Regions from separate parts of the Streptomyces sp. NPDC087428 genome, predicted to be linked through region 2. Evidence: riboswitches for the same ligand, from Rfam matches in the RefSeq annotation. Region 2 holds a riboswitch; the other holds the start of a gene.
What was found. A riboswitch is a leader RNA that binds a small molecule or an ion and turns the genes downstream of it on or off. The one in region 2 is predicted to bind cyclic di-AMP.
Positions count from the first base shown of each region.

Region 1: linked by a shared signal. The riboswitch ahead of ACIO3R_RS28750 (M23 family metallopeptidase) and the one ahead of ACIO3R_RS14190 (transglycosylase family protein) in region 2 are both predicted to bind cyclic di-AMP.

Region 1 covers NZ_JBIUXR010000014.1:157,787-162,566, reverse strand. Annotated here, with positions in the region: gene ACIO3R_RS28760 (M16 family metallopeptidase) at 1-438, shown strand, start outside; gene ACIO3R_RS28755 (M16 family metallopeptidase) at 465-1,847, shown strand; cyclic di-AMP (ydaO/yuaA leader) riboswitch at 2,061-2,228, shown strand; gene ACIO3R_RS28750 (M23 family metallopeptidase) at 2,241-3,083, shown strand; gene ACIO3R_RS28745 (GntR family transcriptional regulator) at 3,258-3,968, shown strand; gene ACIO3R_RS28740 (HPr family phosphocarrier protein) at 4,147-4,428, opposite strand; gene ACIO3R_RS28735 (GNAT family N-acetyltransferase) at 4,612-4,780, shown strand, end outside.
Region 2 covers NZ_JBIUXR010000006.1:104,478-109,257, forward strand. Annotated here, with positions in the region: gene eno (phosphopyruvate hydratase) at 89-1,375, opposite strand; gene ACIO3R_RS14190 (transglycosylase family protein) at 1,650-2,387, opposite strand; cyclic di-AMP (ydaO/yuaA leader) riboswitch at 2,392-2,563, opposite strand; gene ACIO3R_RS14195 (transglycosylase family protein) at 2,876-3,820, opposite strand; gene ACIO3R_RS14200 (cytochrome P450) at 3,926-4,780, opposite strand, start outside.

The DNA of each region.
Region 1 (4,780 bases), on a different contig from region 2:
GGACTGCTGCGGCTGGCCGGCGCGCCCTCGCTCGGCTGGCTGGACGTCAAGACGTCCGGCGGCGTCGAGGTGGCGCAGATCGAGTCCGCGGTCGACGAGGAGCTCGCCCGGTTCGCCGAGGAGGGCCCCTCGCCCGAGGAGATGGAGCGCGCCCAGGCACAGTTGGAGCGCGAGTGGCTGGACCGGCTCGGTACGGTCGCGGGCCGGGCCGACGAACTGTGCCGGTTCGCCGTGCTGTTCGGTGACCCGCAGCTTGCCCTGACCGCCGTGCACCGGGTGCTCGACGTCACCGCGGAGGAGGTCCGGGCGGCCGCCAGGGCCCAGCTGCGGCCCGACAACCGGGCGGTGCTGGTCTACGAGCCGGTCGAGTCCGCGGAGCCCGCGGAAGACGCCGACGCCGCCAACGACACCGACGCGCACGAAGGAGCGGACAAGTGACCGACGCTGCCGCGACTGGAGTTTCGATGCAGTACCACCCGCAGCCCGCCCCCGGAGAGGCCAGGCCCTGGGCCTTTCCCGCACCCGAGCGCGGCGCCCTGCCCAACGGCCTCACGGTGCTGCGCTGCCACCGCCCCGGCCAGCAGGTCGTGGCCGTCGAGATCTTCCTCGAAGCCCCGCTGGACGCCGAGCCCGAGGGCCTGGACGGGGTGGCCACGATCATGTCGCGCGCCCTGTCGGAGGGCACCGACAAGCGCAGCGCCGAGGAGTTCGCCGCCGAGCTGGAGCGGTGCGGTGCCACCCTGGACGCCCACGCCGACCACCCCGGCGTCCGGGTCTCCCTGGAGGTTCCCGCCTCCCGGCTGGCCAAGGCGCTCGGCCTGGTCGCGGAGGCCCTGCGGGCACCGGCCTTCGCCGACAGCGAGATCGAGCGGCTGGTGAACAACCGGCTCGACGAGATCCCCCACGAGCAGGCGAACCCCGCCCGGCGCGCCGCCAAGCAGCTCTCCAAGGAGCTCTTCCCGGCCACGGCCCGCATGTCGCGCCCGCGCCAGGGCACCGAGAAGACCGTGGAGCGGATCGACTCCGCCGCCGTGCGCGCCTTCTACGACGCCCACGTCCGGCCGTCCACCGCGACCGCCGTGGTCGTCGGCGACCTCACCGGCATCGACCTGGACGCCCTGCTCGCCGACACCATCGGCGACTGGTCGGGCGACACGGCCGAGCCCCGCCCGGTCCCGCCGATCACCGCCGACGACACCGGCCGGGTGGTGATCGTGGACCGCCCCGGAGCGGTCCAGACCCAGCTGCTCCTCGGCCGGATCGGCGCCGACCGGCACGACAGCGTCTGGCCCGCCCAGGTGCTCGGCACGTACTGCCTGGGCGGCACGCTGACCTCCCGCCTGGACCGGGTGCTGCGCGAGGAGAAGGGGTACACCTACGGCGTGCGCGCCTTCGGCCAGGTGCTGCGCTCCTCCGCCGGGGACGCCGCCTCCGGGCCGACGGGCGCCGCGATGCTCGCCATCAGCGGCTCGGTGGACACGGAGTCCACCGGGCCGGCGCTGGAGGACCTGTGGAAGGTGCTGCGGACACTGGCCGCGGAGGGCCTCACGGACGCCGAGCGCGAGACGGCCGTGCAGAACCTCGTGGGCGTCGCACCGCTGAAGTTCGAGACGGCGGCCTCCGTCGCCGCGACCCTCGCGGACCAGGTCGAGCAGCACCTCCCGGACGACTACCAGGCGCAGCTGTACGCGCGCCTCGCGGACACCGGCACGGTGGAGGCGACGGCGGCCGTGGTCAACGCCTTTCCGGGCGACCGGCTGGTCACGGTCCTCGTCGGGGACGCCGCGCAGATCGAGGAGCCCGTGAGGGCTCTCGGCATCGGAGAGGTCTCGGTCGTCACCGGCTGACCGGACGCTCTCCCCGGTAACGGGACAAAAGGAAGGTCCTGGTGGATCGCTGACCGCCGGGGCCTTCCTCTTTTGTCCAGTTTTGCGGGAGAGGTTGCCTGTCTGCCCTGTGGGATGCGCTACAAATCCGCCTGTCCGTTTGGTGTGGGGAAGTGCCCCCGTTTAACGTCGGCCCGGCTGTCCGTCACTCGTATGCCGCATCCGTGACGTACCGGGCAGCCATCGCCGAGTCCCCGTCAGGCGCGAGCCGGGGGAGCCGGGGACCCACGCAGTCCCTGGGGTGAATCGGATGCCCATGCCTCGGTGAGGCCGGGGGATCCGTAGGAGACCTTCCTGCTCCGAACCCGTCAGCTAACCCGGTAGGCGAGAGGGAAGGAAAGGACCAGCCACTTCATGGCGTTCACCCGTGCCACCGGGAAGCACCGTGCCCCGAGCCGTCTGACGCGCTGCGGCGCGAAGGCCGTCGGCATCGCGACCCTGGCCACCACCGGCGTCATCGGCTCCCTGGCCTCCCCGGCCCTCGCCGCCGGCACCGAGACCCCCGACGCCGACGAGACAGGGCTCTCCCAGGTCATCGCCATCGAGGGCGACCTGGCCGACCGGATCGACGCGCAGGCGGACGCGCAGCAGCGCCAGGCCGACGCCGCCGCGAAGGCGAAGGCGAAGGCGGACGCCAGGGCGAAGGCCGAGGCGAAGAAGAAGGCGGACGCCAAGAAGAAGGCCGACGCCAGGGCCAGGGCTGCCGCGAAGGCCGAGGCCGCCGCCAGGGCCGAGGAGGCCCGCGCGAGCGAGGCGCGTGCCGCCCGCTCCGCCGAGCGCGCCCGGCTGGGCACCTTCCAGCTCCCCGTCGCGGGTTCCCACGTGAGCACCGGCTACCAGGCCGGCGGCTCCCTCTGGTCCTCCGGCAGCCACTCCGGCATCGACTTCCACGCCGCGTCCGGCAGCTCCGTCGTCGCCGTCGGCGCCGGTACGGTCGTCGAGGCCGGCTGGGGCGGCGCGTACGGCAACAACATCGTGCTCCGGATGACGGACGGCACGTACACCCAGTACGGCCACCTCTCCTCGATCGGCGTCTCCGTCGGCCAGGGCGTCGGCCAGGGCCAGCGGATCGGCCTCTCCGGCTCCACCGGCAACTCCACCGGACCGCACCTCCACTTCGAGGCCCGGACCACGCCGTCGTACGGCTCCGACATGGACCCGGTCGCCTATCTGCGCGCCCACGGCGTCACCGTCTGACCGACGGCGAAGCACCTCGGTGAAAGGCCCCGGCAGCCCGCCGGGGCCTTCGTCGTACCCAAAAGATATTCATGAATTTCCACCCGGCATCGGAAATGCGAGCGCATTGCAATAGAGTCACAGGACAGGCGTCGATCGGCCGCGTTCCGCGGGGATTAAGACGGAGGTTCGGACATGCGCATTCCGGCGCATTCGGTATGCACGGCAATCCGTGACGACATCGTCTCCGGTGTCTTCGAGCGCGGCAGCCGACTCACCGAGGAGGTGCTCGCACGCCGTTACGGGGTCTCCCGCGTCCCGGTGCGCGAAGCGCTGCGCACCCTGGAGTCCGAGGGCTTCGTGGTCACCCGCAGGCATGCCGGGGCCTGCGTCGCCGAGCCCGACGAGCAGGAGGCCGCCGATCTCCTGGAGGTCCGGATGCTGCTGGAGCCGCTCGGCGCGGCCCGTGCCGCCCAGCGCCGCACCGACGCCCACCTCAAGGTGCTGCGCGGCCTGGTCAGGCTGGGGCAGGAGCGGACCCGCCGGGGCGAGGGCGAGGACCTGCGGTCACTGGGCGGCTGGTTCCACGAGACCCTGGCCCAGGCCTCCGGCAGCCCCGGCCTGATCGCACTGCTCACCCAGCTCCGGCACAAGATCGCCTGGATGTACGCGGTCGACCAGCCGGCCCGCCCCGCCGACTCCTGGGCCGAGCACGGGGCCATCGTGGACGCCGTGGCGCGCGGCGACGCGGAACGCGCGCGGGCGCTGGCCGCCCAGCATGCCGAGCGGGCCACCGCCGCGCACCGGCTGCGCCGTCCCGACCGGCCGGGCGCCGCCGCCATCCCCCGCGCCGGCCGGGTGAGGACTTCGCAACATGTCGTAAACACCCCGAGCGGCCGGCATTAACAAGGGGGCCGTATACAAAGAGCAGGCATTCATTGGGGCTTTGTTCTTGCTGCCCTGAATTCCGATGCGCGGGTCTTTATCGGTGATCCGTCATTCCCGCGCACACGAAAGAGCCGCGACTCCCGGTCGGGGGTGTCGCGGCTCTTTCGCAAGAATTCCGGCGGTCGTGACCGCTGGGTCAGACGGTCTCCGGAAGCTCGTCGAGCCCCTCGGCGACCAGCTTGGACAGACGGTCCAGAGCGGCTTCGGCGTCGTCGGCGTCGGACGCGAGAACGATCTCCTCGCCGCCCTGGGCGCCGAGCCCGAGCACCGCGAGCATGGACGCGGCGTTCACCGCGTTGCCGTCGGCCTTGGCGATCGTCACGGGTATGCCGGAGGCCGTGGCGGCACGGACGAAGATGGATGCGGGGCGGGCGTGCAGGCCCTCGGCCCAACCGACGTTGACGCGGCGCTCAGCCATGGTTCTGCCCTTCACGAATCAATGGTTGTCTAGACCAGTCTCTCATGCAGTGCCCGATGCTCCGGCCGACCCGCGGCCCGGTCGAGTGGGTGCCGGGGCCCGGCCGTACCGTCGATCGGCCACCCCCAGACTGCCCCGGCCCCGCCCCCCACGCGACCGCTGACAGAGCCGTAGGCTTTGCCCATGGAGCCCTCTCCGGAGCAGAGTCCGCATCACGTCTACCCCGATCACTGGGAGGCGGACGTGGTGCTCCGCGACGGCGGCACCGCGCGGATCAGGCCGATCACCACGGACGATGCCGAACGGCTGGTCAGCTTCTACGAGCAGGTGTCCCCGGAGTCGAAGTACTACC
Region 2 (4,780 bases):
CCCCGCACACGGTACGGGACCGAGTGCGGGGACGGACGGAGGCCGGGGCGTCGGTCCCGGCCGGGCTTGTCAGCCCGTGCTGTCTTCGTCAGTTCGCGGAGCGAAACCGCGGGAACGCCGAGCGGCCCGCGTACACCGCGGCGTCGTCGAGGATCTCCTCGATGCGCAGCAGCTGGTTGTACTTGGCGACACGGTCCGAGCGGGCCGGGGCGCCGGTCTTGATCTGACCGCAGTTCACGGCGACCGCGAGGTCGGCGATGGTGACGTCCTCGGTCTCGCCGGAACGGTGCGACATCATGCACTTGAAGCCGCTGCGCTGGGCCAGCTCGACGGCGTCCAGGGTCTCGGTCAGCGAACCGATCTGGTTGACCTTGACGAGCAGGGCGTTGGCCGAGCCCTCCTCGATGCCGCGGGCCAGGCGCTCCGGGTTGGTGACGAAGAGGTCGTCACCGACGATCTGCACCTTGGCGCCGAGCTTGTCGGTGATGACCTTCCAGCCGGCCCAGTCGTCCTCGTACAGCGGGTCCTCGATGGAGACCAGCGGGTACGCGTCGACGAGCTCCTCGTAGTACTCGGTCATCTCGGCGGCCGAGCGGGACTTGCCCTCGAACTCGTACGTGCCGTCCTTGTAGAACTCGGACGCGGCGACGTCGAGCGCGAGCGCGATGTCCTTGCCGGGGACGTAGCCGGCTTCCTTGATGGCCTCAAGGATGAGGTCGAGCGCGGCGCGGTTGGACTCCAGGTTCGGCGCGAAGCCGCCCTCGTCACCGAGACCGGTGGACAGGCCCTTGGTCTTCAGGACCTTCTTCAGCGTGTGGTAGACCTCGGCGCCCCAGCGCAGGGCCTCGGAGAAGGACTCCGCGCCGATCGGGGCGATCATGAACTCCTGGATGTCCACGTTGGAGTCGGCGTGCGACCCACCGTTGAGGATGTTCATCATCGGGACGGGCAGCAGGTGCGCGTTCGGGCCACCGAGGTAGCGGAACAGCGGCAGGTCCGAGGCCTCGGACGCGGCGTGCGCGACGGCGAGCGAGACGCCGAGGATGGCGTTGGCGCCGAGCGAGCCCTTGTTCTCGGTGGCGTCCAGGTCGAACATGGCCTGGTCGATCAGCCGCTGCTCGGTCGCGTCGTAGCCGACGAGCTCCGGGCCGATCTGCTCGATCACGGCGAGGACCGCCTTCTCGACGCCCTTCCCGTGGTAGCGGTTGGGGTCACCGTCGCGAAGCTCAATGGCCTCGAACGCACCGGTGGAGGCTCCGGACGGAACAGCAGCACGGCCGGTGCTGCCGTCGTCGAGGCCAACCTCGACCTCGACCGTGGGGTTGCCCCGGGAGTCGAGGATTTCCCGGGCTACGACGACGTCGATGGACGGCACGAGGCATCTCCTTCTGGGATATGACGCTGGTTGTGCAGGGTCACTTTGGCCTTGCGACAAGAGCCTAACCGGCGCGGCCGTGTCAGTCGGCCGCGCGCCCGTCCCCTGGGACGAAAAAGGACCCAAGAGCGGTCACAGCAGGGCAAACGGCCAGAAATTTACTGGTCAGTAACTACAACAGTTGAACAATCAACACGGAAAGCGGTGAGCCCCGGCCCGGCCGCACGGGGGGAGGTGCGGCCGGGCCGGGGCGGTCAGCGAGGAGAGTGCTGAACTACTTCACCAGGTGGAGCTGCTGGCCCGGGAAGATCATGTCGGCGTCCGTGACGATGTCCTTGTTCAGCTTGAACAGCTGCTCCCAGCCACCCTTGACGTTGTGGTCGGCCGCGATCTGGCTCAGCGAGTCGCCGGTGACGACCTTGTACTCGCCGTCACCCTTCTTGACCTTCTCGCCGGTCGGGGTGGTGACGGTCTTCTTCTGCTCCGCCTCGGGGGCGGTCGAGCGGTCCGAGCGGTTGGTGGCGGGGGCCTCGGTGCGCTCGGCCTTCTTCGGCTCGGCCTGCTGGGCCGGAGCCGACTCCTGCTTCGGAGCGGTCTCGGTCTTGGAGGCGGTGTCGACACCCGGGTCGACACCGTCGTTGCTCAGGTTGCCGGCACCGGCGCAGGCCCAGGCACCCGGTCCCTGCATGGCGAGGAGCTTCTCGGCCACGGCGATCTGCTGGGACTTGCTGGCCAGGTCGGCGCGGGCCGCGTACTGCGTACCGCCGGCGGCGGCCCAGCTGGACTGCGAGAACTGCAGACCGCCGTAGTAGCCGTTGCCGGTGTTGATGGACCAGTTGCCGCCGGACTCGCACTGGGCGACCGCGTCCCACGTGGAGACGGAGGCCGCGGAGGCGCCGGTGGCACCCATCAGCGGCACGGCGATGGCGGCACCGGTCACACCGGCGAGCGTGGCGATACGGACGGCCCTGGACGGACGGCGGTGCTTGTTGCCCTTGCTGTTAAGCAGCATCGAGACTTCTCCTCACCGACGCCTACGAGGTGAGCTGTCGGGTTCGGGCCAAGTGAGTTGCCCGGCCGCACGTCCTAGCGCACGACTTCACCCCAAGCCGGTCCTGATGCGTCTCGCGACGATCCAGCCCGGCACTTACCTGGGTCCCCCGCTCCTGCCTACGGCGCTTTACGCGTCTGTTCCCTTCGACCGACGGCAGGATTCGGCGTGACGATCGACGGGGCCCGCGGTGCGAGCGGTTCTGACCGTAAACACACGCCACCCCGACATTCAAAGAGGGACATACCGGATAAACAGCCCTTACTTGTATCTGAAAAACATACATTTGCGCAGGTCGGAAGGGATGCGGAGGGAGCTCCCGGACAAGATGCGCCAGTTCACACGAAGAGACCCATGTCTCACTTAGTCAAAAGTGGGACATAGGCCTCTTAAGTACCCCGGATTTGAGGCGATTTCAGTTGTTGATCAGACCGCTCCCGCGGCCGCCCTCATCCGGCCTTCACGCCGAGATCGAGGCTCTGGCCAGGAAGGATGAGGTCCGGGTCGGAACCGACCGCCGCCTTGTTGGCCTCGTACAGCCCGGTCCAGCCGCCGGGCAGCTTCTGCGCGTCAGCAATCGCCCAGAGGTTGTCGCCCGGCCGGACGGTGTACGTACCGTCAGCAGCCGGTGCGCCCTTGTCCCGTGCGTCGGCCTCGCCGCGCGAGGCGTGCCGCCCCGCGTCCCGGTCACCGCCGGTCCCCTCCGGGGCCGGCGCGCCGCGGTGCCTGCCGCCCGTCTCCCCGCCCGAGGAGGACCCGCCCGGGGCGTCCGAGGGGCCGGTCGCACCGGAGGAGCCGGATGCCGAGGGCGTGGCGGACGGGGAGGCGGGGGCGTCCGGCGTACGGTCCTTGTCGGCGGTGTCGGCCGTGGCGTCGTCCGACGGGGTCCTCGTCGCGCCCTCGGACGCGTCGTCCGCCGGGTCGGCGCTCTCTGACGGGTCGGCACTCGCGGCCGGATCCGCACTCTCCGACGCGTCGGCGGACGGAGCGTCACCCGGGTCGACGCCCGGCAGCGACCCGTCCGTGGCGAGGCCGGAGATGACGGCGCAGCTGGGCCACGCCTTGGGCCCCTTGTCGCCCAGGACCTTCTCCGCCACGGCGATCTGCTGCGAGCGGCTGGCGAGGTCCGCCCGCGGGGCGTAGGACTCGCCGCCGTAGGACTTCCAGACCTCCTGCGAGAACTGCAGGCCGCCGTAGTAGCCGTTGCTGAGGTCGGCACTCCACATGCCACCGCTCTCGCACTCCGCGACCCGGTCCCAGGTCGAGGCGTCGGCGGCGTGCGCACCGGCCGCGCCGAGCAGCGGGATGGCAATGGCCGAGCCGGTCACGCCTGCGGCGACGATGATCGCGGGTGCCTGCCGAGGGCGACGGTGTCTGCCGTTCGCGGAGCCCATGGGAATGCCTTCCGTGTGACTGACGAGTGACGGGTGAGTCGAACGGTGAACCTAGCGGGACTCGAACGTGTGTCACAAGTCGATGCAGCGGAGATCACGTAAAAGTCACAGAGTTGACAGAGTGTCACCTTCCCCGGGAGCGGACCCACGGGCGGGCCCGGGGGTGAACTCCACCGGAAGCGTCCGCAGTCCACGCATGATGAGCCCGCCACGCCAGCGCAAATCGGCAGGTTCCACCGCGAGTCGCAGGTCCGGAAGGCGTTTCAGCAGCGTGGCGAGGGCTGCCTGGCCCTCCAGCCGGGCGAGCGGTGCGCCCAGGCAGTAATGGATGCCGTGCCCGTAGCCGAGGTGCTGATTGTCACGCCGCGCGAGGTCCAGCGTGTCCGGGTCACCGAAGCGTCCGGGGTCACGGTCGGCGGCCGCGAGCACCACGAGGACGGGGTCCCCCTCGGCGACCCGCTGCCCGCCGACCGTCAGCGCCTCGGTGGCGAACCGCCAGGTCGCCAGCTCCACCGGACCGTCGTACCGCAGCAGTTCCTCGACACCGGTGGCGAGCAGCTCCGTCTCCCCCGCCGCCAGGGACCGCTGGAGCCGCTCGCGCTGCTCCGGGTGGCCCAGCAGGGTGTGGACGCCGTTACCGATCAGATTCACTGTCGTCTCGAAGCCGGCGAACAGGAGGATGAAGGCCATCGCGGCGGCCTCGTTCTCGGTCAGGTGCTCGCCGTCGTCGCTCGCCCGGATCAGTCCCGAGATCAGGTCGTCCCCTGGGTTCTCGCGCTTGCGGTGGATGAGTTCGAGCAGATAGCCGCGCATCTTCTTCACCGAACGGGCCACCCCGCCCCTGGGGCCGCCGCCGTGGCGGATCATCATGCCCGCCCAGTCCCGGAAGTCGTCCTGGTCCTCGCGCGGGACGCCGAGCAGGTCGCAGATCGCGTAGATGGGGAGGGGGAAGGCGAACTC